Linked DNA regions of Gimesia maris. The protein of the gene in region 2 interacts with the protein of the main gene of each other region in a pairwise test. Links are inferred from orthologs where the notes say so. Each region holds a gene or a part of one and is shown on either strand. Other genes may lie near its edges. The genes, in order: nth and aceE.

Region 1 (15,686 bases), 2.2 Mb from region 2 along the record:
CATGGTGACGACGCGCGTGTTGGCTTCAATCAGTCGTCGCGCCAGCAGCACACTCTGTCCGTAGATGTTGCGGCCGTAGCGGTCTCGGACGCTGTCGGGTTCTTCGCTCAGTTTAAATGCTTTCTGGGCATTGTTGGACGTTAACAGATCGAAGGCCTGTCTCTGGAAATCGTTCATCGAGGCCAGCGTCTGATTCGAATCGAGATTCAGCCCCTGGTCGAGCGCAGAAAGCAGACTCCGACGATCGTTCATACGCTCCATCGCCAGACCGTCCGGCAGTGCCAGATTGCGTACATGAAAATTCGGTTGATTCGGATCATCGAGTACCCAGAACGGATCGTAGGTCGCCCCCATGAAGCCGGCTAGAAAACCGGGCTGCAGTGGGCCGGCAGCACCTTCCTTGGTTTTGTAGGGAAGTGAGATATAAGGCAGCGAACCGTGGGGCGTCGGTCGCAGTTTGGCGAGCACAGCGCCCGGGCAGGGGTGATCATCGGGTTTCGCGCCGCCCCCCTGTTCGCCGCGATCGTGCCCGGTGAGCGCCGCATAGACGGCAGCGGCATGTGAATTATTGACGCTGTGATTCATCGAACGAATCACAGTCGTGTGATGCATCTGTTGTGCCAGCAGCGGCAGATGTTCGCAGACCTGCACCCCCTCCAGCGAACTGGCGATGGGATTGAATTCGCCGCGAATTTCGATCGGACCGGAGGGCTTCATGTCCCACATGTCAAGATGGCTGGGGCCGCCGTTCAGAAACAGGATGATGCAGGCATCTGCTTTCGCCGCGGGACCATTCACCGGGCCTGCGGCGCGCGACGCTTGTGATGCCAGCAGTTGAGGCAGGGTAAGACCGGCGGTACCCAGTGCGCCCACGCGTAACAATTCGCGGCGTGATAGACGACGGTCTGAAAATCTGCCTGGCATACGCGATCTCCTGTTTCTCAGAGAGTTGACAGGTAAAACATTCTGTCCTTTTGAAGCACGGGTACTTGAAGCATCGACTGGCCATCATTTTAACAGCGCAGATGACATCTCGTCCATCGATATATAAAAATTCATTGATTTATTCAGGTCCAAGACTGCGGATCTAACTGACAATGGAACCTCCATTAATTCGATAAGCTGGAACGCATCACATTTATCCGGAGCGTCTCTCAATCTAATCTACCCTGTTTAAATGGCCCGGGAGACGCTGCAGGAAAACTGGACACAGTCGATCAACAGGATCACCTGAGGATCCGAATCGGGAGGGTGAGTTATAGGGTGTAAACTTACACAGGGGGCTGGTTGAAAGGTTTAACAACGATACGCGATTCACACGCAGGAAATGCCTCTGTTATGTTGAATTTTCTCCCCCGATGTCTTCTCCAGGCAGACTGTATGTTTGATAGAGAGTCTACAAAAGAATGAACGATTATCAGGTTCTACAGGAATAGCCTGATGCGCAAGTGTCATCAGGATCGCACGCTTTAAAAGAGAGAACATTCATGACAGGAGTCGCGACTACTGCCATCATTCACTGCATGATGGCTCAGGAAGTGACGAAGATGAATATTGACAGTTTGCCCGAATTGAATGATTATCGTGGCACGCAGGTTTGTCTCGTTGCACTGGAACAGTCTTCTTCCAGTGATAAAAACAGTGGCAGTGATCCAAAACTCCAATTTCGAAAAGGGGGGAACCAATTCAAACGCCATCTGATCCAATAGAATACATGCGACAATGTATTAGTAAACTCGACGCGTCAATCGCTTCTGAGTTGAACACGGCGCTGGACGCAGTGTGTGCCGGTTTTTCCCCTCAGCAATCGGAACAAGATCAACGTGTGCAACCCCATTTGAACGCGTTTGGTGAAATCCTGGAGCACTCCCTGAACGAAATCTATGTCGTTGAGGTCGAGACCTTCCGCTTTGTGCATGTAAATCATGGAGCACTGGCAAATATCGGTTATACACTGGCAGAACTCCAGGAGATGAGTCCGCTGGAGATTACCCCTGAGCATACCCCTGCCTCTATTGAACGTCTGCTGGCGCCGCTGTTGAATGGAACTGTTAAACATATTGAGTTTGAAACCGTTCATCGCCGCAAAGACGGTTCCTTATATCCAGTTGAATTACATATTCAACTGGCAAAGCTTGGTGAGCGTTCCGTATTTGTTGCTATAGTGCTCGACATCTCAGAGCGTAAACGAGAAGCAGCTCTGACACTCAGTCGAAATCAGGTTTACAAGCAGTTGGCCTCATCCGTACCTCTGGAAAAAGTGTTGGAAACGATCGTATTGGGCGTTGAGTCATACAGTCCTGAAATGATCTGCTCAATTCTTCTGCTCGATGAGTCTGGCCAGTACCTGCAGCCCGGTGTCGCTCCCAGTCTTCCTGGATACTACATCGAGGCAACAAGTCCATTCAAAATCGGCCCTGCAAAGGGATCCTGTGGTACGGCAGCATTTCACAATCGTCCCGTGTTTATCGACAATGTGCTGGAGCATCGAAATTGGGAGCCGATGAGAGAGTTAGTGAAACGCACGGGATTGAAAGCCTGCTGGTCAGTTCCGATTCGTTCTCGCAGAGGTAAGGTACTGGGGACACTTGCCATGTATTACCAGTCCCACAAGTTACCAGAATTAGCTGAACGTGAACTGATTGAGACCACTGCCTACCTTGCGGGGATTGTTATCGAACGATTTCAGGCGATCTCGCAGTTACAACAGGCGAAAGAGGCTGCCGAAGCGGCCAACCGTTCCAAGTCTGAGTTTCTTGCCAATATGAGCCATGAAATTCGAACCCCCATGACGGCCATTCTGGGATTCACAGATATCCTGATCAATGATCTGAACCAGACGGAAGAGATCGAAGTCGTACGGACGATTCACCAGAATGGAGAATACCTGCTGGGTCTCATCAACGATATTTTAGATTTATCGAAGATCGAAGACGGTAAATTAGACGTTGAATGGCTTGACTGCTCTCCTCACGAAATTGTGAACGATGTGATTTCTTTATTGCAGGTGCGAGCCGTGGCAAAGGGCATTCCCCTGGAAGTCAACTTTGAGGGTCCTGTTCCTGAATTAATTCACACTGACCCGGCGCGGCTGCGCCAGATCCTGATCAATCTGATCGGAAATGCCATCAAATTCACAGAACACGGATCAGTTCAACTCGTGATTCGCCTCGTCAGTAATCAGCAGAGCGATCAACAAAAACTTCACTTCGATGTCTTCGACACAGGCATTGGCATCGCAGCAGAACAGATTGAAAATCTCTTTTTGCCGTTCACACAGGCAGATAGCTCAACTACGCGGCAGTATGGGGGCACTGGTCTTGGCCTTGCCATCTGCAAACGCCTGGTGGAACTCCTCGGAGGGACCATTCAGGTCTCCAGCACGGTAGGAAAGGGGAGCACTTTTTCGGTCATTATTCCGGTGGGGGAAGTAGATCCTACGCGACTGATTGATGGCAATGGAATATCCATTGCTGACAAGAGGGAGGCCACATCGAGTGATGTTCCGAAAATTTCACTCGAAAACAGCCGTCTGTTACTTGTCGAAGATGGGCCGGATAACCAGCGTCTGATTCGTTTCATGTTGAAGAGCGCCGGAGCAGAAGTCACACTGGCTGAAAACGGGCAAATCGCGTTAGATCTGGTGGCGAAAGCAGAATCGGAACAGTCTCCCTTTGATGTGATTCTCATGGATATGCAAATGCCGGTACTGGATGGGTATGCCGCAACGAGACAATTACGAAACGAGGGATATGCTCGTCCCATCATTGCGTTAACCGCACATGCGATGGCAACAGATCGCGAGAAATGTATCGAGAGTGGATGTGATGATTATGCAATCAAGCCAATTGACCGACTAAATCTGATTGAGCTGATTGCTCACTATACTTCTCAAGGTGGGCTTCTTAGAGGCAACTCTGACCCGGTAGCGTAAATACAATGCCCTTTTCTTAGGAAATCAAGGTCATCCTGCTGACGCTGATTCGATTGCCAGGTCTTACTTCGCGTTCAGGACTGCTCATGCAGATTGTTTGAGAGCAATGCTTTTAGAACGCGTCCCGTTTCACCATAGCGCCTCTCGATCTGATATGCTCGATCGGAATGAACCTGGAGAGGCTACCTCCCACCGGGCATCAGTCGAACAGACTGTGACTCGATTCCAGCACTTGACGAGTCGTTGGAACAGTTCCAACCCTCTAATTCCTGGCTGTTTACGTCGAATTTCTCAGTACGGGTCTGATGAATCTTGAGATGGTTCGGCGGATCATTTCTTTTTTTTCAAAAAAACAGGTAACATGCGGGCGACTTCTTCGCTCAGTAATTTAGCCGCGGGGTTGTCGGGCTTCCCGCGGACTGGAAATCAGAACAAATACAATTAACGGAATCTGAAAGAAAGGGATTCACAATGTGTAACAACTGTAATCTGAATATTGACGCGGAGCGGACAGACGAGTTCGGCCAGAAACTGCTGCAGATCGTCAATCATAGTGCGCTGTCATTCATGCTCTCCATCGGTCATCGGGCCCGGCTGTTTGACATCATGAGTGAGATGGAGCACGCCACCAGCGAGGCCATCGCAGAGCAGTCCGGTCTGAATGAACGCTATGTCCGCGAGTGGCTGGGGGCGATGGTCACCGGTGGGATTGTCGAATATGACCCGGTATTAAAGACCTGTTTTCTCCCCGCCGAGCATGCCGCGTTGCTGACGCGAGCCGCCGGTTCCAATAATTTTGCGACGACAATGCAGTGGTTTTCCGTGCTCGGCTCGGTGGAAGATCGGATCGTCGACTGTTTCAGTGAAGGGGGCGGGGTCCCTTATTCGGAGTTCGCCCGTTTCCACGAAGTGATGGCGGAAGAGAGTTATAATTCGGTTGTGTGTGGTCTGTTCGAGCATATTCTGCCACTGGTTCCCGGACTCGAAGACAAACTGAAAGCCGGCATTGAAGTCCTGGATATTGGCTGTGGCAGCGGACTGGCATTGATCGAAATGGCAGCCGCGTTTCCCCAAAGTCGCTTTACCGGCTTTGATATCTCGGAAGAATCGATCGGCAGGGCCCAGGCGTCCGCGGTGAAACGAGGCGTGACCAACGTGACTTTCCAGGTGCAGGATGTTTCCGAGATGAATATGACCGATGCGTTTGATCTGATTACCGCCTTCGATGTGATTCACGATCAGGCCAAACCGGACCAGGTTCTTCGCGAAGTGAATGCGGCACTGAAGCCGGGCGGCACCTTCCTGATGCAGGATATCGCCGCTTCCAGCAATGTGGAGCAGAACATCACCAATCCACTGGGGCCGATGTTCTATACCATTTCGACCATGCACTGCATGACCGTCTCTCTGGCCCAGGGGGGCGCAGGGCTGGGAACCTGCTGGGGTAAAGAACTGGCCTGTTCAATGCTGGAAGAAGCGGGCTTCAATAATATTGATGTTCAGGAGCTGCCTCACGATATTATGAATTATTTTTACACAATGACGAAAATGAGTTGAACAGGTTGTTGTGAACCGTGTCTCTACAGGGAGTGGGAACCGTATGTTTCTACTCCCTGTTTTCATTGTACTTAGGGCAAATACTTTCGCGGACCTTCATCTGGAATCAGCCGGAGAATTAAAATAGGATATCGGGGTTTAATTTCAGTTGGATGACAGAACAGGCTGCCTATAATTTGATATGAGTACAGGTCTGATCCATCTCATGAGAGAAAATCTGAAGAATCAGCAAAGAATGTGATGTTTAAGGCCTTTCCAAGTGTTGAATATAGTGCAAAAATGCCGATTATAAGGAATAAATCTGTTACGTTGAGTTTGCCGTTCAAAGGAGTGATGGTAAGCAGGCCGTGATGGAAAGCGCGGATGTCTGGAGCTGGAACTTCAATGCTCGCAAGGGATTGAAAGGAATCGCCCGACAGACGAAATGATGCATGTAAATTGTGAAAACCAAGTGTGGCCTACTCCTGCGTCTTTCCCTCCTTTTGCGGGGTCTGAAGCAATTCAGTCCCGAACCATGTCTGAGAGAGCACATCGCGTTTTCCACGGTTTCAACTTTTCAGTGATGAAGTGTCTGGTTTTTCGTAATCGAAAAACAGGACCAGACCAGCGAACCCGTCTTTTAATCGAGCGGCAGTCGCGATCACCGGGGAGACAGACCATTAAAAATATTTTTTCATTCAACTGAGACTGTACCGCCTGAACTCAGGCGACTACCGGGGAGTAAACAAAAGAATGTCGACCACTGATGTGTCTGGTGCTAATGGCAAGATCAGCGAACAACTGGATGCTGTTGTAATTCGTTTTTGTGGAGATAGTGGCGATGGAATGCAGCTGGCCGGCACGCAGTTCACGAATGTGTCCGCTGTCTTTGGTAACGATGTCAGTACACTGCCTGACTTTCCCGCAGAAATCCGCGCACCTGCCGGTACGCTGGGCGGAGTCAGTGGATTCCAGATCTGCTTCTCCAGCTCAGACATTTACACTCCCGGTGATGAAGTCGATACGTTAATCGCCATGAACCCGGCGGCGTTGAAAACCAACGTAGCCGATCTCAAGCGGGGCGGAACACTGATCGTCAACGAAGACGCATTCGAGAAATCGAACCTGTCCAAAGCCGGTTACGACAGTAACCCGCTGGACGATGAAGAATCTCTGGCCGCCTACCAGCTGCAGAAAGTGCCGATGACCAGTTTGACGCGCGACGCCGTCGCCGAACTGGGACTTTCGCCACGAGAAGCAGAACGCTGCAAAAACTTTTTCGCGATGGGGCTGGTGTACTGGCTCTATCAGCGCGATGCGACCCCGACTGAAGAGTGGGTCAAAAGCAAGTTCGCAAAAAAACCGGAACTGGTCGAAGCGAACCTCAAAGCCTTACACGCCGGCTATAATTACGGCATTACTACCGAAGCGATTACCGTGCATTACCGCGTTGATCCCGCGGATCTGCCTGCCGGTAATTACCGCAAGGTGACCGGTAACGAAGCACTGGCATTCGGTTTTGTGACGGCAGCCAAACTGGCCGGCAAGCAGTTGTTCTACGGCGGTTACCCGATCACTCCCGCCAGCGATATTCTGCACGAGCTTTCCAAACTGAAAAATTTCAACGTGGTCACTTTCCAGGCAGAAGATGAAATCGCTGCGATTACCAGCGTCGTTGGTGCCTCTTTTGCCGGCGATCTGGCGATTACTGCCAGCAGTGGTCCCGGAATCGCTCTCAAAGGTGAAGGTATGGGACTGGCAGCGATTATGGAATTGCCGCTGGTCGTAGTTGATGTCCAGCGCGGCGGACCCAGCACGGGGCTGCCCACCAAGACAGAACAGTCGGACCTGTATATGTGCATGTTCGGCCGCAACGGTGACTGCCCGATGCCTCTCATCGCTCCTGCGACACCGGCAGACTGCTTCGAGATGGCTCAGGAAGCACTGCGAATCGCGGTGGAATTCATGACTCCCGTGCTCTTGCTCAGTGACGGTTATATTGCCAACGGTGCCGAGCCCTGGAAGATTCCGGATGTCTCGTCACTCAAACCAATTCCGATCGTCCAGGAAAATACACAGACGAATGGGGAATTCATGCCCTACCTGCGGAATGAAAAGAAAACCCGTCCCTGGGTCATTCCTGGTACACCGGGTTGCGAACACCGCGTGGGTGGTCTGGAAAAATCAGACGTGACAGGTAATGTGAATTACTCTCCCGAAAACCATCAGTTTATGACCACACTCCGGGCAGAAAAAATTGCCGGGATTGCAGACTTTATTCCCGAACAGACCGTCGAAGGTCCTGAGTCGGGAGACCTGCTGGTGATCAGCTGGGGGGGAACTTACGGGGCGGTTCGCACTGCGGTCAAACAGTCGGTTCAGGAAGGTCTGTCGGTGGCGCACGCCCATATTCGCTACCTGAATCCGTTCCCGAAAAATCTGGGCGATCTGATCAAGAAATATAAGAAGGTCCTGATTCCCGAGCTGAATACCGGACAATTACGGATGATCATTCGTGGTACCTACCTGGCTGATGCTGTCGGCCTGAATAAAGTCCAGGGGAAACCGTTCCTGATCAGTGAAGTGAAAGACAAAATCAGAGAGATGATCAAAGAGAGCTGATCTCAACGGATGTCATCTGATCTGATACCTTTATAAACCAGTTTAAAAACGAGTTATTGCGTTTAAGGATAGTTAAAAATGAGCGTTGATGTCACACTGCCTGTCCTCTCGCCAAAAGATTTTGCCAGCGATCAGGAAATCCGCTGGTGCCCACGCTGTGGCGATTACTCTATTCTCGCCCAGATGAAAAAAGTCCTGCCGACTCTGGGTATCCCCAAAGAGAAGTTCGTGTTCGTTTCCGGAATTGGCTGCTCCAGCCGTTTCCCGTACTACATGGATACCTACGGGATGCACAGTATTCACGGTCGGGCTCCTGCGATTGCCACCGGCGTCAAACTGGCGAATCCGGATCTGCAGGTCTGGGTGATCACCGGTGATGGCGATTCGCTGTCGATCGGCGGGAATCACTTCATGCACGTACTGCGGCGTAACGTGGATCTGAAAGTGATCATGTTCAACAACCAGATTTATGGTTTAACCAAAGGTCAGTACTCACCCACCAGTCCTACCGGGACCAAAACGAAAAGTACACCTTTTGGTTCGGTGGATCGGCCTTTGAACCCGCTGTCGGTGGCCATCGGTGCCCGGGCGACATTCGCGGCCCGATCGGTTGATGTGGATATCAAACACCTCTGTTACGTTCTCGAACGGGCAGCACAACACAAAGGATCTGCCTTTGTGGAAGTCTATCAGGACTGTAATGTCTTTAACTCGGGTGCGTTTGAATTTGCTTCCAAGAAGGACCAGAAAGCAGAAAACGTGATTTACCTTGAGCATGGTAAGCCCTTGATCTTTGGAAAAAATCGCGATAAAGGCGTTCGTCTCAACAGTCACGACCAGCCGGAAGTGGTCGAACTGGGCAAAGGGGTCACGGAAGACGATCTGCTGTTCCACGATGAAAAGTCAGAAGACATGAACCTGGCGTTTCTGCTGGCCAGCATGCGGTATCCGGAAATGCCCGAACCCATGGGGGTCTTCCGCTGTGTCGAACATCCTACCTACAACGACGCCGTCTACAACCAGGTGGAATCCGCCACCGAACGTAACGGTGATGGGGATCTGGAAGCTCTGTTCAACACCGGTGATACCTGGACCGTGTAAACGGCACAGATCGAAAATAAAAAAAGGCGTTACAGTGAATTCTGTAACGCCTTTTTTATATTGATCACAGCTGAATCTCAGTGGAAACAGATCACGGTGAGGCTTTACTGTGATGCTTCTTCGCCAAACGAAAGTCGCATCTGGCGAGACTCGGCCGGGTCAAGTTCTTTGAACAGCAGGCTGGGTTGAATGCCTTTATTGTTCTGGTACTTGTCGCTGTTATATTCGACGATTTCACCGATGGGCGTGTTATAAATAATCTGACAGATGGCGACGCCGGCGTAAATACGAACCGGCTGGGCCACCGTGATTTCCAGGGTCCAGTAACCACAGAACCCGATATCACCCACGCCGGCAGTAGCGTGTACGGAAATTCCCAGACGTCCGATCGACGAGCGTCCTTCGAGGAGTGGCACCAGGTTATGGGTTTCGGTTCGTTCCACGGTCCGTCCCAGGTAGAGTTGCCCGGGATAGAGCACCATCCCTTCTTCCGGAATCACATATTTCCCCAGGCGATTCGGGCGGGCCATGTCCAGCACGATTTCCTCGTAGACCATCAACTCGTTATGCAGGCAGAGGTTATAGCTGTTCGGGTTCAGATATTTTTCGTGATAAGGTTCAATGACAATATCTGTTCCCAGGCGTGCTTTGATTTCTTTCCCGGTCAGGATCATTGGCTTCTCATTATGGTGAAGGTTGGATGTAGACGCTGCATACTGGAACCATAAACCGACGCGAACCGGCTTTCAACGGTTTGGACGGGTGTTTTCGGAAACAGAGCCAAGTACCAGGAATCCACCGGTGAAAAGCGTTCACTCCGTGAGCGGCTTCAAGCCGATCCGCGGGCAGATTTTGAGCAGGCTGCATTCCGTACAGCGCGGTTTGCGGGCCACGCAGGTGGCACGGCCGTGTAGAATGACCCGATGGGAAAAGGCGATCCATTCTTTTTTCGGCAGGACTTCCATCAGGTCGCGTTCAATGATCTCCGGGTTTTTACTGGTGGTCAGCCCGAAGATATTGCAGATGCGTTTGACGTGCGTATCAACGACCACGCCACTGGGAATTCCGAATGCAGTTCCGAGAACCACATTGGCTGTTTTACGGCCGACACCCGGTAATGCCACCAGTTCTTTGAGCGTGCGGGGAATCTCGCCTGCATATTGTTCCGTGACAGCCAAAGCCATCTTGCGAATGTTGGTCGCTTTGGCGCGGAAAAAGCCAAGCGGGTACACAATCTTTTCAACATCGGCCTGTTTACTGGTCGACAGTTTTTCCGCCGTCGGATATTTCTTGAACAGAGTCGGCGTAGTTGCATTCACGCGTTCGTCAGTGCATTGTGCGGAGAGAATGGTCGCGACGAGCAGCTGAAACGGCGAATCATGAATCAGCGCGCACTCCGGTTCCGGGAACAGTCGAGCCAGTCCCCTCGCGATTTTGCGGGCATGTTTCTTTTTGTCATCAAGTGAGTCGCTATAACCGGAACCTGCTGCAATCTGCGAATTATTTTTAGCCATATTCTGCGTGACAATTCCCAAAATGAAGTGCTACTCTCACTGACATGTTTTCATCAGCCAGCTGAGTTTGATAAATGAACTTAGTATGGGGGACTCAGAATGGTTTTTCAATGTACGGGGTTGGAATATAAATAATGGTAGCAGACAACGCAGTGATCGAGCAGCAGTTAAAGACCATCTCCGGAATGGTTCCTGTATTGAATCTGGAAGATTACGTTCTCCTGCCGCATGCTGTCATTCCACTCCGCTTTACCGCCCCCGCTGACTGCCAGTTGATCGACGATGCTCTGAATGCCCATGGATTCATTGCCGTCGATCTTAAGCAGACGTGCCCTGCTGCGGGAACCGAACTTTCAACGGAATCCGGAATTCGAACCGTGTGCGTCGCTTCCATTCTGGCGCCGTACCAATTGCAGTCAGGAGCCCGTTCGATTCTGCTGCAGGGATTATGCCGCGCACAGATGGTTGTCTTGCAGAATTCAGAGCTGCCTTATCAGAAAACATTGCTGGATCTGAAAACAGATTATTATGCTGACCAGCCTGTCATTCACCGCGAACATCGTCAGTTGGAACTGCTGGAACTCTATTCCCGCCTCTATATGGATCACGCTTCCAATCCGATGTATTATCACCAGTTGCATCGCGAAGTCAGTCTGGGGACTCTTTGTGATACCCTTGCGGGGACGATCAGGCTGGAACCTGCCCTGGGGCAGATGCTCCTGCATGAACAGGATGTCGACCTTCGCAGTGATCTGCTGTTGAGCTTTTTTAAGAACAGGCTCCGCGAACGGCAGCAGAGCCCCGCGACACAAGCACTTTCAACTGACTTCAGTTGTAACTGAATTCCGCAAGCCTTTCTTTCTTGAGGCAGCTTCTCCGGTCGCGTAAGATAAAAGTTCAATCTTACTGACGTCACTGCTTCCACACTGGATGGCACAACCGGAGAACAGCTGAAATGAAAAACCGCTTGATCGCTGTATTATGGCTATTCCTGTTCGGAATGCTCTGCACGGACGTTGTCAGAGCGGATTCAGAAGCGTCAGCAAAGAAACGTCCGAACATACTGTTCTGTATCGCCGACGATGCCTCATTCCCGCACATGGGCGCGTACGGTTGTTCCTGGGTCAAAACGCCCGGCTTTGATCGAGTCGCGCGGGAAGGCCTGCTCTTCAACAACGCGTATACGCCGAATGCCAAGTGTGCGCCTTCACGGGCCTGTATTCTGACCGGTCGCAATTCCTGGCAGCTGAAAGAAGCCGGCAATCACATGGCGTTTTTTCCACCGGAGTTTAAAACCTATGTCGAATCTCTGGCAGACAATGGTTATGCCGTGGGGAAGACAGCGAAAGGCTGGGCTCCTGGAGTTGCCGTCGATGCGAACGGCAAACGCCGCGACCTGGCAGGACCCGCGTTCAATCAGAAAAAGACCAGGCCCCCCGCCAGCGGAATTTCACCCATCGATTACGCTGCCAACTTCGAACTGTTTCTTAAGCAGAGCGCCGTAGAAAAACCGTGGTGTTTCTGGTATGGCGGATTTGAACCGCATCGGGGTTATGAATACGGGGCGGGTATTAAGAAAGCCGGTAAGAAAATTACCGATATTGATCGCGTTCCCGCTTACTGGCCTGATAACGAAACCATTCGCACGGACATGCTCGATTATGCCTACGAGATTGAATACTTCGACCAGCATCTGGTGCGCATGCTGAATCTGCTGGAGCAGCGGGGCGAACTGGATAATACGCTGGTGGTCGTGACCGCCGATAACGGGATGCCGTTCCCCCGCGTGAAGGGACAGGAGTATGAACGTTCCAATCATCTGCCGCTGGCCATCATGTGGAAGCAGGGCATTCCTACCGGTAACCGGGTGATCGAAGATTATGTCAGTTTCATTGATTTCGCGCCGACATTTCTGGAAGCCGCCGGCCTGACCACAGAAGCTGCGGGCATGCAGCCGATCACCGGACGCAGTCTTTCGGATATTTTCCAGTCAGAAAAATCGGGCATGGTCAATCCAGAACGCGACCATGTTTTAATCGGTAAAGAACGCCATGACATCGGCAGACCCCATGATCAGGGTTATCCGATTCGGGGCATCGTCAAGCAGGGGATGCTTTATCTCAAAAATGACGAACCCGGACGCTGGCCCGCCGGGAATCCCGAAACCGGTTATCTCAACTGCGATGGCAGCCCGACCAAATCGGTCATACTGCAACTGCGTCGCGACGGGAAACAGGCAGACTTCTGGGAATGGGCATTTGGCAGACGTCCGGCTGAGGAACTGTATGCCATCAGTGAAGATCCGGAGTGTATGCGGAACCTGGCAGCACTGCCCGCCCATCAGGGGGTGAAGAATTCACTGAAAAAACAGTTGCAGGACGAATTGACGGCACAAAAAGATCCGCGGGTGCTGGGGAATGGTTCGATCTTCGAGAAGTATGAATACTCCGATCCTCGAACACGTCATTTTTATGAACGCTTTATGCAGGGCGAGAAAATCAAAGCAGGCTGGGTCAATGAAACGGACTTTGAGTCGCAAGCGCTTGACTGACGGCGCTGGTTAGTGGTCGTCTTTGTCGGCGGAGAGATAACCGGCGGAAGACTGGAAGTATTTCTGGCGACGTCGATTGGAATCCTGTGAGGCTGCGGAGAGTCCCGCTTTCAGATCTTCCAGATTTGCCTGGCAGTAGCGGCAGCCGGTCTCCGTTAAATGGAATTCAATAAATTCGTGATACGCGGGAGGCAGTGTTTCGAGGAGATAGCCTCCCAGCTGACTGCGCGAAGGGCAGCTCAACCGATTTCGCCTCCAGATCTCTCCCACCGAATGCACGCCATCATTCCTCTGACGTGACAGCGACGCGAGGCGAACCCGCAATGAATCTGAGCTGCGGAGTGTGGCTTCGACCTGTGACATCAGATCTACCGACAGATTTTCATCCAGATAAGCCAGCAGTTCCTGGTCTGTAAACGGTTTTTCTGACATGACTTGAGAGCCTCACTCCTGACAGAATCTGTGATGTTTTGGCTGAGAGAACAATTTCTATTATGCGTGAACGGCCCCACGCTTTAAAGGTGATTTGTGTAAACAATTGGGTAATTCTGAGAAAATCGAGAGAGGGTTTGCTCCGTTTGAAAGATCGGGGAGGGTTTTGTGAATTTATCAAAAAATCGGGTCAGGTAAGCCCTTTTTCCAGATCGTCAAACCGGTTTCTCCTGCCGGAATGGTTGTCGCTGACAGCTTTGCTCGTTAGCATACGCTTAATACATCGACGCGCTTAAGTTGCGCCTGGTGGCGCGTGAATACTGTCGCCGCTCAAATCTACGGTTACCCGGTTTCGGCACCGCACTTCTTCAGTGATGTACAATCAGTTCGTCATATTACAAACTGAAGGAAGTAAATCGGTTGGGAGCGGGGCGCTTTTTTGTCTGTCTTGAAGAATTGAAGGAATCACAGTGGCTGCTCAAGCAAATGCCTTATCATTAGAAGAGTTGAAGGAAAAAGGTAAAGTCCTTCGTCGTCTGATCATCCGTATGACCACTGAGGCCGGAAGTGGACATCCCAGCAGCAGCCTGTCTGCTGTGGAAGTTGTGAACGCACTCTGGTTTGGTGGTTTCATGAAATACGATCCCGAAAATCCGAACTGGGAAGCCCGCGATCGTTTCATTCTGAGTAAAGGCCACGCGGTTCCCGTGCTGTACGCAGCCATGGCAGAAGCCGGTTACTTCTCGGAAGAGGATGTGATGACCCTTCGTAAACTGGGCAGCCCGTTTGAAGGTCACCCCAATATGAAACGTCTGCCCGGTATTGAAGCCTCAACGGGTTCACTGGGACAGGGACTTTCCCTGGGAATCGGACAGGCCCTCGGCGCACGCCTGAACGACAACGGTTCGAACGTTTTCGTTGTCATCGGCGACGGGGAAATGGGCGAAGGTCAGGTCTGGGAAGCATTGGCAGCGGCTGAAAAATACAAGCTGGGCAACCTGACTGCGATCATCGATCAGAACGGATATCAGCAGACCGGCGCGACTCACGATGTACTTGATCTGGGTTCCTTTGAAGAAAAAATCTCTGCTTTTGGCTGGTATACACAGACAATTGAAGGCAACGACCAGGCAGCGGTTGTCGAAGCCCTGGAAAATGCGGCCAAAGTCACAGACCGTCCCAAAGCTATTATTTCAAAGACAAAAAAAGGGTATGGAATTCTTCCCGTCCTGGAAGAAACTGGCGATGTGAACTATCACGGTAAGCCGCTTTCACCGGAACTGGCAGAAAAAGCTCTGGCGTTTCTTGCTTAGAACCCCTGCCGGCAGGTGGCCTCGAACGGAAACCGTTCCAGGCATTTGAACACCGCTGGAGGATCGAATCAAATAACATCTAAAGTTAACACATACAAAAAAAGAGACTGATCATTATGTATTTAGGCGAACAGAGTGGATTGAAAATCGGACAAGCCACCCGCGATGCGTTTGGTGATGCATTAAAAGAACTGGGTGATAAATTTCCGGGAGTTGTGACGGTAGACGGCGATGTCGGGAACTCAACCCGAACAGAAGTGTTTGCCCAGGCCTATCCGGAACGGGCCTTCAATGTCGGAATTGCAGAAAGCAACATGGTCAGTGTGGCCGGCGGTCTGGCTTCTACGGGGCATATCCCGGTGGTTGCCAGCTTCGCTGCATTCCTACTGTGTAATGCATACGACCAGATCAGAATGTCGATTTCATTTCCCAACATGAACGTCAAACTGGTAGGAACCCATGCCGGTATTTCTATCGGCGAAGATGGTCCTTCCCAGATGGGTATCGAAGATGTCTCACTGGCCTGCAGTCTGCCGGGCATGGTTGTGATTGTCACCGCTGACGCCGTTTCCACCAAAGCGGCAACCGCTGCCATGCTGGAATACGAGGGGCCTGTTTACCTGCGTCTGGGACGTCCCAAAGTATCTGAAATTTATTCCGCTGGAGATACCTTCGAGATCGGT
Region 2 (16,166 bases):
AATGGCTAATGTCGTTGCCGAATCGAGGCCTCCACTGACGAGAACGACGGCTTTGGGGACTTCAGTCGTCATTGATATACAGACTCCTTCGAGGATCAGTCGCGATTATAAAACCTGTGAGCAGGTTGAAAACTGAAAACTAGCAGGAGCGATCTGTGGATGCAATCCCCTCGGAAATGATCGAGTTGAGTTTTCTGGAACTCAGTGGAAATACATGATGTAGCAGAAGTAAACTTAAAATAACCCCTCGATAATTTCTCCGTTTGCAATGGGAGTGGGGCGTGGGAGACGGGGGAAATATGTTTGATGCGAATTGATGCCCAGAGCATGGTAGATTGAAGTCGCAATGTCTTCGGGCCGCCAGGGCCGAGTGCTGGGAAGGCTGCCTTTGCGGTCCGTGGCTCCGATGACAACTCCTCGTTGAACCGGGCCTCCTGCCATGAGTACACTACCGGCATTCGGGTAGTGGTCGCGTCCCGCAGTCGCATTTATTTTGGGTGTGCGACCGAATTCCCCCATCGCGATGACAAGAGTCGTGTCCAGCAGCCCACGATCTTCCAGATCATCAAGTAAAGCAGAGAGGGACATATCCAATTGAGGCAAGTTGCCGGGACCGGCATAGCTGTGCCACCGTTTATTTTCTGGCATTCCAGCTGGGCGCCCGGCGAAAGACATCATGGAATCAAACAGCCAGCCATGGTTATCCCAGGTGCCATTCGTTTTTGCATTTCCAAAGAGGCCTCCCTGGACGGCTTGATTGATTGTTACAAATCGTGCACCGGCTTCAATCAGCCTGCGGGCCAGTAAGACACGGCGACCATATATGTTGTCTCCGTAACGTTCACGTGTGTTAAGGGGCTCATCGTTCAGATTGACTGCTTTCTGCATTACACCACTGGTCAGCATGGCAATTGCTTCGTCGGTGAACTTGTCGACCGATTCCAGTTGCGAATTTTTCACATCGTGCAGTCGACTCAAGTTTTCTAACTGATCCAGCATTGATAGCCGATTTTCGAATCGCGTTCGCGAAAGATTCAATCCCCCCAGTTCCATGTCTGGTTTTTGCGGATCTCCTTTGAGATCAAACGCGGAGTAGGCAGTTCCCAGGTAACCGGGAGGGTCTGTGTAGCGAGCGGCAACTGGAATGCCCAGGTGGGGAGGAACTCCGGGCACTCGACTACCGTATAATGCTGAGACAAGGCAACCAAAGTTAGGGAAATACTGTTTGCCTGGGGGAGCAAATCCACTGGCTACATGTTGAGAACCGGTACTGTGTGAACCACTTTTGCCCTGCCAGGAGCGAATGATGGCTACTTTATCCATTCGGGTCGCCAGTAGAGGAAGTTTTTCACATATCTGTGTGCCAGGCACATTGGTGCTCGTAGGTTTCCAGGGGCCACGAATTTCTACGGGTGCGTTTGGTTTGGGGTCGAATGTTTCGAAATGGCTCGGGCCTCCTGCCAGGAAAATGAAGATACAGGAGAGGTCAGGTTTGTCTGGACCGGCTGACGCTTGCAGAACCTGTGGCAAGTTTAAGCCGAAGAGCCCGACACCGACCTGTAAGGCCTGACGTCGATTAAGCAGATGAGGTGCGCACATCCCGTTTTTAAAGACTTCAGTCATCTGTTTGGCCCGTCTTCAATAAGTGGAAGATGATCGGAGAGATTGAGTAAATAATTTTACCAGATCAGATTAGTACAGGCTAGACAAAGTCCCCAAAGAGAGAGGCTCAGATCGATTATGAGCAGGAAATGTGCGGCAGATTGCAAGCGAAGCTATGGCAACTGAAGATCAAGGTAGAGAAGGAAACATCGATGTCCATGCCAGGGCGGTGTAAAAGTCCTGTAATCCGGCGAACTGATATCCAAAGGGAATGATTCGTGGATTATACATGCGATCATAATTACCGAACCCACGAAACTGGAGTGAGCCAAACTGGAACGAAGGTCGGTAACCGTTGTAGTAAAATGTGTTTCCCTGATAGGGTGAGCCAAACCAGTTGGAACGGATGAAATCACCATACATGTAGCTGGCCGGGAAACCCTGCAGACGGGTGAATGTGGAACTCTGATACCAGGGCATCGATCGCAGGTAATAACTGCGATTGATCGGTGTCGAACGTGCGGTGCAGTTTTCACAAACCGCGGTGGATTTGACATCTGGGATCACACGCGGCGCGATGACGATCAGATCTCTGGAATCAGGACTGGTGGCAACAGCTTGCGGGCTTGGATCCAGTGGAAAACGGGTTTCCCGTGTGGCATACGAATTCACACCTGGAGCCGGTGAAATCTGAACTATCCATTCCGGAGTTGTGTCAGTAGCTGTGGTTTCCGAGCGGGAATCTGGTTTCTGGGCTTCAATGGCGGCCTGGGACCGGGAACTTGTCAGCAGGCAGACGATGACTGTCAGGAGTGGCAGCAGGTTTTTCATGGCAGTGACTTCAAACTTCAAATCATGATCTTAAAAATATTTTGATGCGTGGCAAAAAAGCAACGCTCTGAATTCCATCGTAGAGGGGGAAAGAGACCATTTACCAACAAAAATCCAGATTACCCGGCCAAAAAGCATAAATTATGGCTGCATTTTCACTCCGGGCTGGCAGGCGGCTTGATGGATGGCGGTCTGCTGATTAATCTCCTGTTCAGGACCTGTTGTCTTCTATAGCAGTGATCCGAGTTCAACTTTCAAAATCAACATGCAGTGGAGATATACCGTGGCCGCAAAAGCCTGGGGAGGACGATTTCAACAGCAGACCGATGCCCGCGTGGAAGCGTTTACGGAATCGATCAGTTTTGACAGCCGACTGGCGGCAGTGGACATTCAGGGCTCACAGGCCCATGCCCGGATGTTGGCCAGGGTGGGACTGATCAGTGATGACGAATGCACGCAGATCGTTGAGACGCTGACCCAGATCGGTAATGAAATTGAAGCCGGAAACTTCGAGTTTCGTTTCGATCTGGAAGACATCCACATGCATATTGAAAGCGCACTGATTGAGCGTGTTGGCGATGTAGGACGAAAACTGCATACGGCACGGAGCCGCAACGATCAGGTTTCGACTGATCTGAAGCTCTACACACGCGAGGCGATTCATCGCGTGGACGGTCTGCTTAAGGATCTGCAGACCGCGTTTGTCGAACGCTGCGGTCGAGACCAGGATCTCGTACTGCCCGGCTTCACACATCTGCAGCGGGCGCAACCGGTGAAAGCCGCCCATTACTGGCTGGCTTACTGTGAAAAGTTTGATCGCGATCGTCAGCGACTGGCAGACTGTTTGAAGCGTGTGAATGTTTCTCCTCTGGGTGGGGCAGCACTGGCGGGGACTTCATTGCCCATCGATCGGCATTATACGGCGGAACTGCTGGAATTCACTGACGTAGCCCGCAATAGTCTGGATATTTCCAGCGACCGGGATTATCTTGCGGAATTCTGTTTCTGTATGGCGTTGATCGCAACCCATCTGAGCAACTGGGCTGAAGAGTGGATTGCCTGGTTCTCGACTGAATTCGGGTTCATCAAACTGCCTGATGCGTTTACTACCGGATCGTCGATCATGCCCCAAAAACGGAATCCGGATGTACTGGAACTGATTCGCGGTAAGTCGGCTCGACCGATTGCCGATGTGCAGCAGATTCTGGTGCTGCTCAAAGGTTTGCCGATGGCTTACAATCGTGACATGCAGGAAGACAAGCTGGCGTTGTTCGATGCTTACGATACAGTGGCTGCCTGTTTGGAACTGGCGGCAGCGATGGTAGAAGGGGCAGAGCTGCAGCAGGAAACTATTGCGAACAAGCTGGAAGACGGATTTCTTGACGCGACCGCACTAATGGAATACCTGATCAAAAAAGGAACGCCAATGCGGACCGGACATGGCATCGTGGGCAAGCTGGTTTCGGTGTGTGAATCCCGTTCGATTCGTCTGGTGGATTTGCCGCTGGAAGAACTACAGCAGGCCTGTCCGCAGATTGAAGAAGACATCTACCAGGTGTTGGGGGCACGGAATGCGATGGCGGCGCTCTGCAGTTTTGGATCGGGAGGTGAAGTACCGGTACAGGAACAGACAGAATACTGGAAAGAGAAGCTGGGATTGTAAGGAGAACTTCCGGCGATTTCTTTTTCTGCGTCTGCTGATTGAGCGTTCATGAGAAATATTAAATTGACCTTGGCCTATGATGGATCGGAATATGCTGGGTGGCAGGTGCAACCCAATGGGCCGTCCGTCCAGGCCTGTGTGGAAAAAGCGATTGAACAGCTTACGCAGCAGCGCAGTCCGGTGCTGGTCGCAGGTCGTACTGATGCCGGCGTGCACGCGTTAGGTCAGGTGGCCAGTTTTCAGACGGAATCAGCCATTCCCTGTAAGAATCTGCAAACAGGATTACAGCGGTTTCTGCCAGAGAGCATCTGTGTGCGCGAAGTACGGGAAGTACCGCCGGACTTTCATGCTACCTATTCCGCGATTCAGAAACGGTATCGGTATGTGATTCACAATTCAGCGGTTCCCTATCCGTTCCTGAAAAAATATGTGAGCGAGTTCGGTCGTCCTCTGGACTCAGACCGCATGCATGCCGCCGGTCAGCAGCTGCTGGGCCAACATGATTTCCGCTGTTTCGAATCGCATTATCCCAATAAAGCAACCAGCGTGCGGACGATTACAGAACTGACTGTGCAGCGGACCGGGGTCTGGCCTGTGTGGGGAGTATTAGAACAGGCGCATCTTTCGATGGAGAATTCTACTTCAGCGGAGTTCATTACCGTCGATGTTGTTGCTGACGGATTTTTGTACAATATGGTGCGCGCGATTGTAGGTACGCTGCTGGACGTAGGCGTTGGTCGCTGGACCTCAAACGATGTACAGAAAATTCTGACCGGAATGGACCGTTCACAGGCCGGGCCAACAGCGCCGGCCTGTGGTTTGTACCTGGTACAGGTTGACTATCCGGAATGAATTCTGCAAATTAGATTTGATCCCGATCGGTAAAAATTACGTTTGCTGTAAGTCGAGTGTTCTTAACGGACCGGGAGTAAAACCATTCGGATTCAGAGAGATTGAGGGGCCCGCCACCTTCAATACGGAAAGTGAAAGATGAGTCAACCACCACCTTTGCCACCGCATGATGCCGATGAGCCTATCTTTCTGGAAGACTCATTTGACGGAGGAGGAGAACGGATTGATGATGAAAATGGTCGCATTTTCCCCTGTGAGAGTTGTGGCGCCGATCTGGTCTTCAATATCAAAACACAGAAGCTTCGCTGTGGACATTGTGGATATCAAAAAGAGATCGGGATTGATCCGAATCGGGAAATCGTAGAGCAGGACATTCATGCCATGCTGGCTCACCTGCGTGAACTGCGGGAGCAACCGGCTCAGGAAGGAGATGGTCAGGAACTGGAAGTGCGCTGCGAAAGTTGTGGTGCCACGCTGCTGTTTGTGGATTCGGTCACCAGCTCTGAGTGTCCTTACTGTGCCTCTCCCATTCAGCTGGAGCATGCACATACCTCAGATCAGCGGGTCCCCGTGGATGCGGTGCTCCCGTTTCTGATCGAGGAATCTGTGGCGCGGCAGCAGTTGAAAGCCTGGGTTAAGTCGCTGTGGTTTGCGCCGAATGAATTTGTGGAGAAGGGCGTAGAAGGGAAGTTTCATGGCGTTTATATGCCATATTTCACTTACGATTCCATGACCAGTACCCGTTATTCCGGTCAGCGGGGTGAATATTATTATGTCACGGTGGGGAGCGGGAAGAATCGTCGTCAGGAAAGACGGACACGCTGGTATCCCGCTTCGGGAGCCTTTCAGCGTTTCTTCGATGATGTGATCATTCTGGCTTCGCACGGCTTGCCTCGCCAGTTGATACGGGAGCTGGAACCGTTTCCATTACATCTGATGGTTCCGTTTAAGCATGCCTATCTGGCGGGCTTTACTGCGCGAACTTATGAGATCGAACTGGATGACGGGTTCGTGCTGGGAAAAGAGCGGATCGATGCTGCTTTGTATTCCGAAGTCTGCAGCCGCATCGGCGGCGATACCCAGCGGGTTGATTCAGTCGAGAGTCATTACGATGCAATTACGTACAAGCACCTGCTGTTGCCTTTGTGGCTGATGAGCTACAAGTATAAGGATACGCTGTATCAGGTCGCCGTGAACGCAGCGACCGGCGAAGTGAATGGGGAGCGTCCTTACAGCTGGGTGAAAATCATGTTTGCTTCACTCGCCGCAGCTGCAGTGGCTATCGGTGGAACCGTGCTGTTCAATCAGTAATGACCAACTTGTCTGCTTGAGTGAGATTTGCCGGAATCACCGGATTTGTTCAAGTTTCTGACCTGTATTCACGGACAATGCGCAGTAGTCTCCAGAAATTAGAAACAGATGCCTCACGACGGTTGCCGATCTGTCCACAGGGAGGTAAAAAAACGTAAGATTCCGCATTAATCCTGACCTGTGTTCAGGGGCAGGTACACTGGTAATATTCAATGTTAAGGAGTGCTTTAGAGATGACTCATCCGATTCGAGTTGCGGTAACCGGGGCAGCTGGCCAGATTGGTTATGCCATGCTGTTTCGCCTGGCTTCCGGGGAAATTTTTGGCCCTGATCAGCCTGTCATTCTGCATCTTGTGGAAATTCCTCCGATGCTGTCTGCGTTGGACGGAGTTGAGATGGAGCTTGACGACTGTGCCTTCCCAACTCTGGCTGGTGTTGTCAAAGCGGACAGCGACCACCTGGAAGATGCGTTTGCAGACTGTAACTTTGTCGTCTGCGTCGGAAGTATTCCCCGTAAAGCCGGCATGGAACGTGGCGACTTGATCCGGATTAACGGTCCCATTTTCACCAGCACCGGTAAGGCAATCGAAGCAGCAGCCGCTGAGGATGTGCGGGTTCTGGTTGTCGGTAATCCCTGTAACACCAACTGTCTGATCGCGATGAGCAATGCTCCCAAAGTTCCCCGTGATCGCTGGTACGCCATGACCCGTCTGGATCAGAATCGTGCCATGACCCAGATCGCCAAGAAAGCAGGTCAACCTGTTTCTGCGGTTAAGAACATGAACATCTGGGGTAATCACTCAGCAACTCAGTTCCCTGATTTTTATCATGCTACCATCCACGGTAACCCGGTTCCTGAAATTATTGAAGACCATGACTGGTTGCGCGGCGAATTCATTGAAACTGTGCAAAAACGTGGTGCTGCCGTTATTCAGGCCCGTGGCGCTTCCAGTGCCGCTTCTGCTGCGAACGCTGCCCTTGATACCATTAAGAGCATTATCACACCGACACCGCTGGGCGAAAGCTTCTCAGCCGCTGTCTGCAGTGATGGCAGTTACGGAGTTGATGAAGGCCTGATCTGTGGTTACCCACTGACCAGTGATGGAACTACCTGGAAAATCGTCGAAGGTCAGGAGCATGATGATTTTGCTCAAGCCAAGTTTGAAGCGACTTTACAGGAACTGCGGGATGAACGCGATGTCGTTCGCGATCTGCTGCCTGGTTAATCCCGTTTCAGATTTTGAAGTATCAGTGAAAGAGTCACGCTCCATCGACGTGGCTCTTTCTGTTTTTAATTACCGCGCACGAATCAGAACCGAGTGGAACAATGCAGTCTGACGAGTTACGTAACATCGATAATGAGCATGTCTGGCATCCCTTTACCCAGATGCAGGGGCATCGCGATGAAGAGGTACCAATCATCGAATCAGGCGATGGTTTCTTTCTGATCGATACGGACGGACGTTCGTACCTGGATGGAGTTTCGTCACTGTGGTGCAATGTGCACGGACATCGCGTGCCTGAACTGGACCAGGCAATTCGCGCTCAACTGGATCAAATTGCACATTCGACATTACTCGGGCTGGCGAGCGTCCCCTCAATCGAACTGGCAGAGGAACTGGTAAAACGGACGCCCGCTGATTTGACAAAGGTGTTTTATTCTGACAGTGGATCGACAGCGGTGGAAATTGCGCTGAAGATGGCGTTTCAGTATCACGCAAACAAATCGCCCGCCGATTCACAGACTCGTGATTTGTTTGCCTGTATGCAGCACGCTTATCATGGCGATACGATTGGTTCGGTGAGTGTTGGCGGGATTTCAATTTTTCATCAGATCTTCGGCAAACTGCTGTTTGAATCGGTACAGATTCCGTGTCCTGTCGCTTACCACCGTCCCGAGGGATATACAGAAGAAAGCTATCTTGAATTCTGCTTTGCTGAGTTAGAACGACTGCTTGCAGAAAATCATGAGCGACTGGCGGCTTTTGTAATTGAACCTCTCGTGCAGGGGGCAGCCGGGATGTTGATGCATCCTGCTGGATATCTGAAACGCGTGCGGGAGCTGACTCGTCAGTATGGAATTCCACTGATTGCCGATGAAGTAGCAGTAGGCCTGGGGCGGACCGGGACCATGTTCGCCTGTGAGCAGGAAGGAGTAACTCCTGATTTTCTGTGTCTGGCGAAAGGAATCACCGGCGGCTATCTGCCGTTAGCGGTGACGATGGCAACGGATGAAATTGCGGCTGCTTTCGAGGGCGCTCATACCGACTACAATGCCTTCTACCACGGGCATACTTATACGGGGAACTCCCTGGCATGTGCCGCGGCCCTGGCGACGTTGAAGCTGTTTGATGAGAACAGGACGCTGGATAACGTTCGGGAGACTTCTGCAGTATTGACACAGCGGCTGGCAGAACTCAAGGAGCATCCTTACGTGGGAGAAATTCGCCATAAAGGAGTGATGGTCGGTATAGAACTGGTCGCGGATCGTGAAACCCGGACTGCTTTTCCAGCAGAGCTTCGTTTAGGACACCAGGTGACCCTGGCTGCGAGAAAGAACGGCGTGATTGTGCGTCCGCTGGGCGATGTGGTGATTCTTATGCCGGCTCCTGGAATGCCCGCTGAACTGGTTGAGCAGTTGTGTGATACCGTGTTTGCCGCGATTGATGAAGCGATACAAATGCAGGTAGCTTAATCCGACCTCTGCCTATTTCTGCTCATCTGGCTGATCTGAACCAGCTGGCGGATCTTGTTTCTGCTGTCCCATCTGTTTGAGCACATCATTAATGTCGACGGTCTCGATATCTTTCAGGCTGTCCATCGACATGTCAGGGCGCTGCATCAGTTTCGCGGTTCGACTGCGGGCAAATTTCTGATCGCTGACCATGAATCTCCAGATCAGAAAAACCAACGTGATACTGATGACCAGAAACAGGCTGACAATGTATTTGACTGCTCCTGAAGATGAGGGGGCGGGCTGGTTCGTTGGTGGGAACCAGCGGATCTGGCGGGCAATCAGCAATGGTGCCGTCTGAAGCTTACCGGCTGCAGAGAGATAACCAGATTTTTTAAAGTAATATCCGGTGATCTGAACTTCAGGCATCTCAGCGAGATCCTCACCCTTTGGGATCCCAGCCGGGAGTTGAGTGCAGAAGACTCGCCAGGGATGAGTGCCGGAATCCTTTGAGAAAAACCAACCCTCGTAAAGGGAATCGACTCCGTACGTGTTTTTTTCTACAGAAACAGATTTGAGTCGTTTCAAGTGACCCTTTACTGTCATCAGTGATCCTCGGTACTGGGGAGATTCTGTCATGACAACAACAAAAGGGGGCGCCGGTTCTGCCGACTGTTCCAGGACGTTTTGCGGGATGGCTGCTGCTTTAGCCAGCAGATAATAAAGAGCGTTTACTTCATGAGTACGGATACCCAGGTTACTGTCTGAGACAGGATTCAACAAGCGGGGATCAACACGTACATCATATTCACCGGTTTCCAGCCGGGCGATGACTTTTTCAGGTACTTCGATTTCAGACGCTGGTTCTGAGCGAAATTCGTCTGGTTTCAGCGGTGATTCTTCCCTGACGCTGAAGTCAATTGCGCGGGGGGGCTCTTTGGCCTGCTGTCGAGCAGGCTCGTCTGCAGGGCGTCCCGTGAGCCAGTACCAGTTTTGTTCTCGTGAAGCATAAAGCATCGCGAAAAAAATGACACCCAGAGCGGCAACCAGTCGAAACAGCCGAACCTGATCACGGCGACTGAAATAAGAAGGCGTCGTTGATCGTTTATGAAATCGCATTCAACAACGCCCTTTATGCTGGTTCCTATTCTCAATAAATCCGCCTGCAGACTGAGTCGCCTGCAGGTCGGAGAGTCGATTATTTTCTTTTGGGTTTATACATGTGCGTCGCCTGACCAGTGAAGGCTTCTGCTCCTTCCATCAGGGTCTCCGAGAGCGTGGGATGTGCATGAATGCTTTCGGCGACGTCCTCTGCGACCGCGGCCATTTCGACAGCCATTACGCCTTCCGCAATCAGTTCACCGGCACCCGGTCCGACAATCCCGACGCCGAGCACACGCCCGGTTTTTTTGTCGAAGATCATTTTGGTGAGGCCTTCCGTGCGGCCCAGAGTCTGAGCCCGTCCTGAGGCAGCCCAGGGGAAACGAGTGATTTCCACATCCAGTCCCTGGTCTTTGGCTTCCTGCTCGGTCACACCACACCAGGCGAGTTCCGGGTCGGTGAAAACAACCGCGGGAATGGCGATGTTATCGAACTCGCCGAATTCACCGGCTATGCTTTCGATGGCGACTTTGGCTTCACGGGTGGCTTTATGTGCCAGCATCGGTTCGCCGGCAATATCACCAATCGCGTAGATGTGAGGCTCGGCAGTTCGCTGCTGTGCATCGTGTTTGATGAAACCGCGTTCGTCCAGCTCCAGTTTCGTATTCTCGAAGCCGATGCCTTTTTTATTCGGACGACGGCCGATCGAAATCAACACACGGTCGAAGACCTGCTGGGGTTCGACCCCTTCACCACTCAAGTCGGCTGTGATTCCGTTATCACCGGGAGTCAGTTTTTCGACTTTGGTATTCAGGTGAATGGCCGCAAAACTTTCGGTAAGCCGTTTCTGCAGCGGGCGCACCAGATCACGGTCTGCACCGGGCAGAAGTCCGCCTGTCATTTCCACAACCGTTACTTCCGAGCCCAGGGCGGCATAAACACTGCCCATCTCCAGACCGATGTAACCGCCGCCAACGACGAGCAGTTTTGTGGGGATGTCGGCCAGTTCCAGGGCACCGGTAGAATCCATGATCCGATCATCATCCAGATCAAAGACGGGAGGCACAGCTGGTGAGGAACCTGTGGCGACAATCGCGTATTTGAATTGAATGGTTTCGGTTGTTCCATCCTGTTTTGTGACTTCGACGGAGTTGGCATCTTTGAAACGGCCGAAGCCTTTGAGGATTTCCACGTTGCGGGCGCCAGCGAGTTGCCCGATTCCGCCGGTCAATTGTGTGACGACCTTGTTTTTGAAGTCCCGGAGCTGATCGAGGTTGATTTCCGGCTTCTGAAAGGTAATGCCCCACTCAGCGGATTCTCTGGTTTCATTGATCAGTTTTGCGACATGCAGCAGTGCTTTGGAAGGAATACAACCCCGGTTCAGGCAGACACCCCCGGGGGCAACGTCATCATTGACCATAATGACTTTGTAGCCTTTGTCGGCAGCTTCAAATGCGGCTGGATAACCGCCGGGGCCACCGCCGATGACAACAATATCCGTTTCTCTGGTAGCTGATCCAGACATAATATCGATAAACCTCTTATTGAATTACTTCAGTGTAGATAACGATCTCAGCAGTCAACCAGCAGATTGAACGGATCAGAGAGCAAACTGGAAAGACGCACGATGAATCGAGCAGCGTCTGCACCGTTGATGACCCGGTGGTCGTAGGACAACGACAGAGGCAGCATCAGGCGGGGAACAGGACTATCATTCAGCAGTTGGAATTCATGTCGCGAACGTGACATACCCAGGATGGCGACTTCAGGATAATTGACGATTGGCGTAAAGGACGTTCCACCAAGTCCACCCAGGTTGGTGATGGTAAAGGTTCCGCCCTGCATGTCATTCATTTCGAGTCTGCGATCACGCGCTTTGATAGCCAGCGCATTCATTTCGTTGGCAATGGTGATGATGTTTTTCTTGTCAACATCTTTCACGACAGGGACAACCAGTCCATTTTCGGTATCAACGGCGACACCGATGTTGATGTAGTTCTTGTAGACAATTTCATCGGTCTGCGAATCGAAGCTGGAGTTAAAACTCGGATATTCGTGCAGAGCGATAGCGATGGCTTTCATGGCCAGCGCGGTCATCGTAACTTTGGGACCCGAATAATTGGGCTTGGAGATAAAGAGTTTTCGCGCAGTTTCGAGGTCAGTGATATCCGCCAGGTCATGTTGAGTGACGTGCGGAATGACCTGCCAGGACAGACTGAGGTTTTTGGCAGAGACACGCGACAGTTTGTTGAGTTTCTTGCGTTCGACTTCTCCAAACTGAGTGAAGTCCGGCAGCGGAGGTACGGCGATTCCACCGCCACCGCTGGAAGGTCCACCATTGGCAATCAGGTTTTTGACGTAGTCTTCGACGTCTTCCTGAGTAACACGTCCACCGGGACCTGAGCCACTGACCTGATACAGATCGACGCCCAGCTTACGTGCCAGTTTGCGGGTCGCAGGTCCGGCGGGAACAGGTGCTTTATTACCCGATGAATCTGTATCCGCTGGCCGCACTGGAGCCGTTGCCGGCTGGGAGGCCGACTTGCTTTCCTGTCTGGGCTTCTCCTTCGATTCTTCCTCAACCGACTGTTCTTTCTGGGCCGTCTCTGGCTCTTCTGCTACCGGTTCTTCAGCCTTGGTTTCTGCCGATTTTTCTTCTTTGGCAGGAGCGGATGCATCACCGTTGGATTCATTGATCAACAGTAAAACGGCACCAATCGATACCGAATCGCCTTCAGAAACTTTGAGCTCTTCAATGGTCCCTGAGTAAGGCGATTCCAGCTGGACCACCGCCTTGTCGGTTTCGATGTCCATCAGAACCTGTCCCTGCTCCACTGTATCGCCTACTGCGACGGAGATTTGCCCGACATCTGCTGTCTCGACACCCTCACTCACTTCAGGAAGTTTAAATTCAGTAGCCATAGTTTTGTGTTCTATCTTCTTGTTGGTAATGCTTCAATAAAACCTGTTGGTATGAGAATTAAGCGAGCCGAGGATTTACTTTCTCTGGATCGATTCCCAGTTCTTTGATGATGGCAGGTAGTTTTGATTTATCGAACTGGCCTTCTTCGGCTAAAGAGACCAGTGTCGCGACCACTACATTTTCTGCATCAATTTCAAAATGACGTCTGAGTGATTCACGGGTTTCACTGCGACCGAAGCCATCGGTTCCCAGGACACAGTAATTTCCAGGGATGTCCTCACGGATCTGGTCGGCGACGAGTTTAATGTTATCGCTGGAAGCGATAAAGGGACCTGCAACTCCTTCAAATGTCGTTTGCAGATACGATTTCTGTGGCTCAGCATCCGGGTGCAGCCGGTTCTCACGTTCCACGTCTTTCACATTACGGGCCAGCTGGTTGTAGCTGGTGACACTCCAGACGTCTGTCGCGATATTAAACTGTTCCGCCAGAATTTCCTGGGCCCGCAGTACTTCACGCAGGATGGGACCACTACCAAACAGTTGAGGCCGCATCGAAGTAGCCGGTTTTTCGACTTCCTGAGCACGGAACTTGTAAATTCCGTTAATGATACCTTCGACGACATGATCGCCTTCGGGCATCGGTGCCATTTCGTAGTTTTCATTATAGACGGAGAGGTAATAGAAGATCTCTTCACCTTCCTGATACATGCGACGCAGACCTTCCTGGATGATAACTGCCAGCTCAAAAGCATAAGCAGGATCGTATGCCAGGAGTGTTGGTACTGTGGAAGCCATGACGTGACTGTGTCCGTCCTGGTGCTGCAGACCTTCTCCATTGAGAGTGGTTCTCCCGGAAGTACCGCCGAGCATAAAGCCTTTGGTACGGGAATCGGCGGCGGCCCAGACCAGGTCGCCGACACGTTGGAAACCAAACATGGAATAATAGACATAGAAGGGAATCATATTGACGCCCTGGTTGGCATAGGCAGTACCAGCTGCTATGAACGAGGAGATGGCTCCTGCTTCATTGATGCCTTCTTCCAGGATCTGTCCATCTTTCGCTTCTTTGTAGTACATCAACTGATCGCGGTCGACCGGCTCATACAGTTGTCCCTGGCTGGCATAGATCCCACACTGTTTGAAGAGGCCTTCCATCCCGAAAGTACGGGCCTCATCCGGAATGATGGGTACAATGCGTTTGCCAATCACTTTGTCTCTCAGCAGGTTACCCAGCAGGATGCCGAAAGCACCGGTGGTGGAGCCTTTTTTCCCTGCCATACTTGTCAGGAATTTATCGAGCGATTCCAGAGTTGGAGTTTCCAACCGTTCTTCGGTGGGCGTGCGCTTGGGGAGATAACCACCCAGTTCTTCCCGTTTTTTCTGCAGATACTGCATTTCGGGACTGTTTTCATCCGGTCGATAGAAGGGGGTGTCTTTGACGTCTTCATCGCGAATGGGGATACCAAACCGAGATCGGAAATCTCTCAGTTCTTCTTCGTTAGCCTTTTTCACATTGTGAGCGATGTTGCGGCCTTCGCCTGCTTCACCCAGACCGTAGCCTTTGATGGTTTTCGCCAGGATTACGGTGGGGGAGCCAGTGTGGTTTACAGCAGCGTTAAAAGCGGCATAAACTTTTTCTGGATCATGACCGCCACGTTTCATGCGTTTGAGCTGGTCATCAGACAGGTGTTCTGCCATTTTAGCCAGTTCGGGATTGTCCCCGAAAAAGTGTTCGCGGATGTAGGAACCGGGTTCGACGACGTACTTCTGGTACTGCCCGTCGATGACTTCCCCCATCCGTTTCACGAGCAGACCATCTTCATCTTCAGCCAGCAGAGGATCCCAGTCACTGCCCCAGACGACTTTGATGCAGTTCCAGCCGGCACCACGGAAGGCGGCTTCCAGTTCCTGAATGATTTTACCGTTACCACGAACGGGACCATCCAGACGCTGCAGGTTGCAGTTGATGACAAAGATCAGGTTGTCAAGGTGTTCGCGGGATGCGAGTGTGATCGCGCCCAGTGTTTCGGGTTCATCCGTTTCTCCATCGCCGACGAAACACCAGACTTTGGATTTCGATGTATCCATGATGCCACGGTTATGCAGATAACGCAGAAAGCGTGCATGGTAAATGGACATAATAGGTCCCAGACCCATGGAGACAGTAGGGAACTGCCAGAATTCAGGCATCAGCCAGGGGTGCGGGTAGGAGGACAATCCACCGCCACGGGGAAGTTCCTGCCGAAAACGTTCCAGGTTTTCTTCTGTCAGACGACCTTCGACGAAGGCGCGGGCGTAGACACCTGGAGAAGCGTGTCCCTGAAAGTAGACAACGTCACCGGAGTGATCTTCCGTCCGGGAATGGAAGAAGTGGTTGAAACCCACTTCCCAGAGTGTGGCAGCAGAAGCATAGGTTGAGATGTGTCCGCCGATGCCGTCATGGTATTTGTTGGCACGCACAACCATGGCCATCGCATTCCAGCGGATGATGCTTTTGATGCGTCGTTCAATCTCACGGTTACCGGGGAACGGTGTCTGCTCGTCAACGGGAATGGTATTGATGTAAGGTGTGTTGGCCGTAAAGGGCATTGTCACGCCTTGACGGTAGGCGCGTTCCTGCAGGATCGCCAATACATTTTTGACTCGTTCTTTTCCGTATCGGATGATGAGGTCATCCAGCGATTCAAACCATTCTTCGAGTTCCGCCGGATCGACTCCAGGCACTGCACCTGTAACTGTCTGTTCTACCATGAGATATGGTTCTTTCAACCTGCTTAAGTATTTTCGATGAGCGTAACTTCTCTTAGATCACTGACTGTAGCCATCCTGGCAGAAATCACGCAGATGAGTTCTCAACAATTCTAGGAATGCACCGTGAGTAAGGGAACTGTCACGGTTCTTTTTTAAGATCGTTCAGCTTCCGGTTTAGAGTTGAGGATGCTGCAACGGATCTCAGTTAGGGAAATGCTAACTAATTTCAGTCTGTTTTGCGAGTCAAAGTAACGGGTCTAAACTCTTTAATAGACATAGCAAACGGCAAACAGAACTGAGACAGGGTATGGGAAGGAAATTTTGAGGAAAATGGGAAGGGGATTGTGAAATGGATTCCAGGGAACACGAATGAGTTCACCCCTTATTTTATTGATCGGCTGTTGTTGAATATGGCGTGAGTCCGTCTCAGAATTCCTGTTGGTGTAATAATACTCAGT

The links.
Region 1: the proteins of aceE (region 2) and nth interact in binary tests that used the Escherichia coli proteins (3 or more experiments, as listed by UniProt). The link is inferred for Gimesia maris from one-to-one orthologs.

What each region holds. Positions count from the first base shown.
Region 1 is NZ_CP042910.1:6,973,288-6,988,973, reverse strand. What follows is about bases 8,857-11,623. They hold nth (endonuclease III), read right to left. Parts: upstream 10,708-11,623; coding sequence 10,006-10,707; downstream 8,857-10,005. Other genes in these bases: GmarT_RS25930 (LON peptidase substrate-binding domain-containing protein), read left to right, coding at 10,842-11,549; dcd (dCTP deaminase), read right to left, coding at 9,298-9,867; GmarT_RS25945 (2-oxoacid:ferredoxin oxidoreductase subunit beta), read left to right, coding at 8,857-9,193. Also shown: GmarT_RS25970 (DUF1501 domain-containing protein), read right to left, coding at 1-924; GmarT_RS25965 (hypothetical protein), read left to right, coding at 1,488-1,709; GmarT_RS25960 (ATP-binding protein), read left to right, coding at 1,715-3,934; GmarT_RS25955 (class I SAM-dependent methyltransferase), read left to right, coding at 4,406-5,491; GmarT_RS25950 (2-oxoacid:acceptor oxidoreductase subunit alpha), read left to right, coding at 6,224-8,092; more of GmarT_RS25945, read left to right, coding at 8,171-8,856; GmarT_RS25925 (sulfatase family protein), read left to right, coding at 11,663-13,258; GmarT_RS25920 (anti-sigma factor), read right to left, coding at 13,268-13,690; GmarT_RS25915 (transketolase), read left to right, coding at 14,161-15,003; GmarT_RS25910 (transketolase family protein), read left to right, coding at 15,120-15,686. UniProt on the Escherichia coli protein: DNA repair enzyme that has both DNA N-glycosylase activity and AP-lyase activity. The DNA N-glycosylase activity releases various damaged pyrimidines from DNA by cleaving the N-glycosidic bond, leaving an AP (apurinic/apyrimidinic) site.
Region 2 is NZ_CP042910.1:4,797,246-4,813,411, reverse strand. Bases 12,815-16,061 are described here. They hold aceE (pyruvate dehydrogenase (acetyl-transferring), homodimeric type), read right to left. Parts: upstream 15,709-16,061; coding sequence 13,015-15,708; downstream 12,815-13,014. Other genes in these bases: GmarT_RS17565 (2-oxo acid dehydrogenase subunit E2), read right to left, coding at 12,815-12,956. Also shown: 7-cyano-7-deazaguanine synthase QueC, read right to left, coding at 1-72; GmarT_RS17610 (DUF1501 domain-containing protein), read right to left, coding at 235-1,623; GmarT_RS17605 (hypothetical protein), read right to left, coding at 1,792-2,433; argH (argininosuccinate lyase), read left to right, coding at 2,717-4,096; tRNA pseudouridine(38-40) synthase TruA, read left to right, coding at 4,145-4,948; GmarT_RS17590 (TFIIB-type zinc ribbon-containing protein), read left to right, coding at 5,087-6,259; GmarT_RS17585 (malate dehydrogenase), read left to right, coding at 6,493-7,485; bioA (adenosylmethionine--8-amino-7-oxononanoate transaminase), read left to right, coding at 7,587-8,954; GmarT_RS17575 (hypothetical protein), read right to left, coding at 8,967-10,052; lpdA (dihydrolipoyl dehydrogenase), read right to left, coding at 10,132-11,559; more of GmarT_RS17565, read right to left, coding at 11,607-12,814. UniProt on the Escherichia coli protein: Component of the pyruvate dehydrogenase (PDH) complex, that catalyzes the overall conversion of pyruvate to acetyl-CoA and CO(2).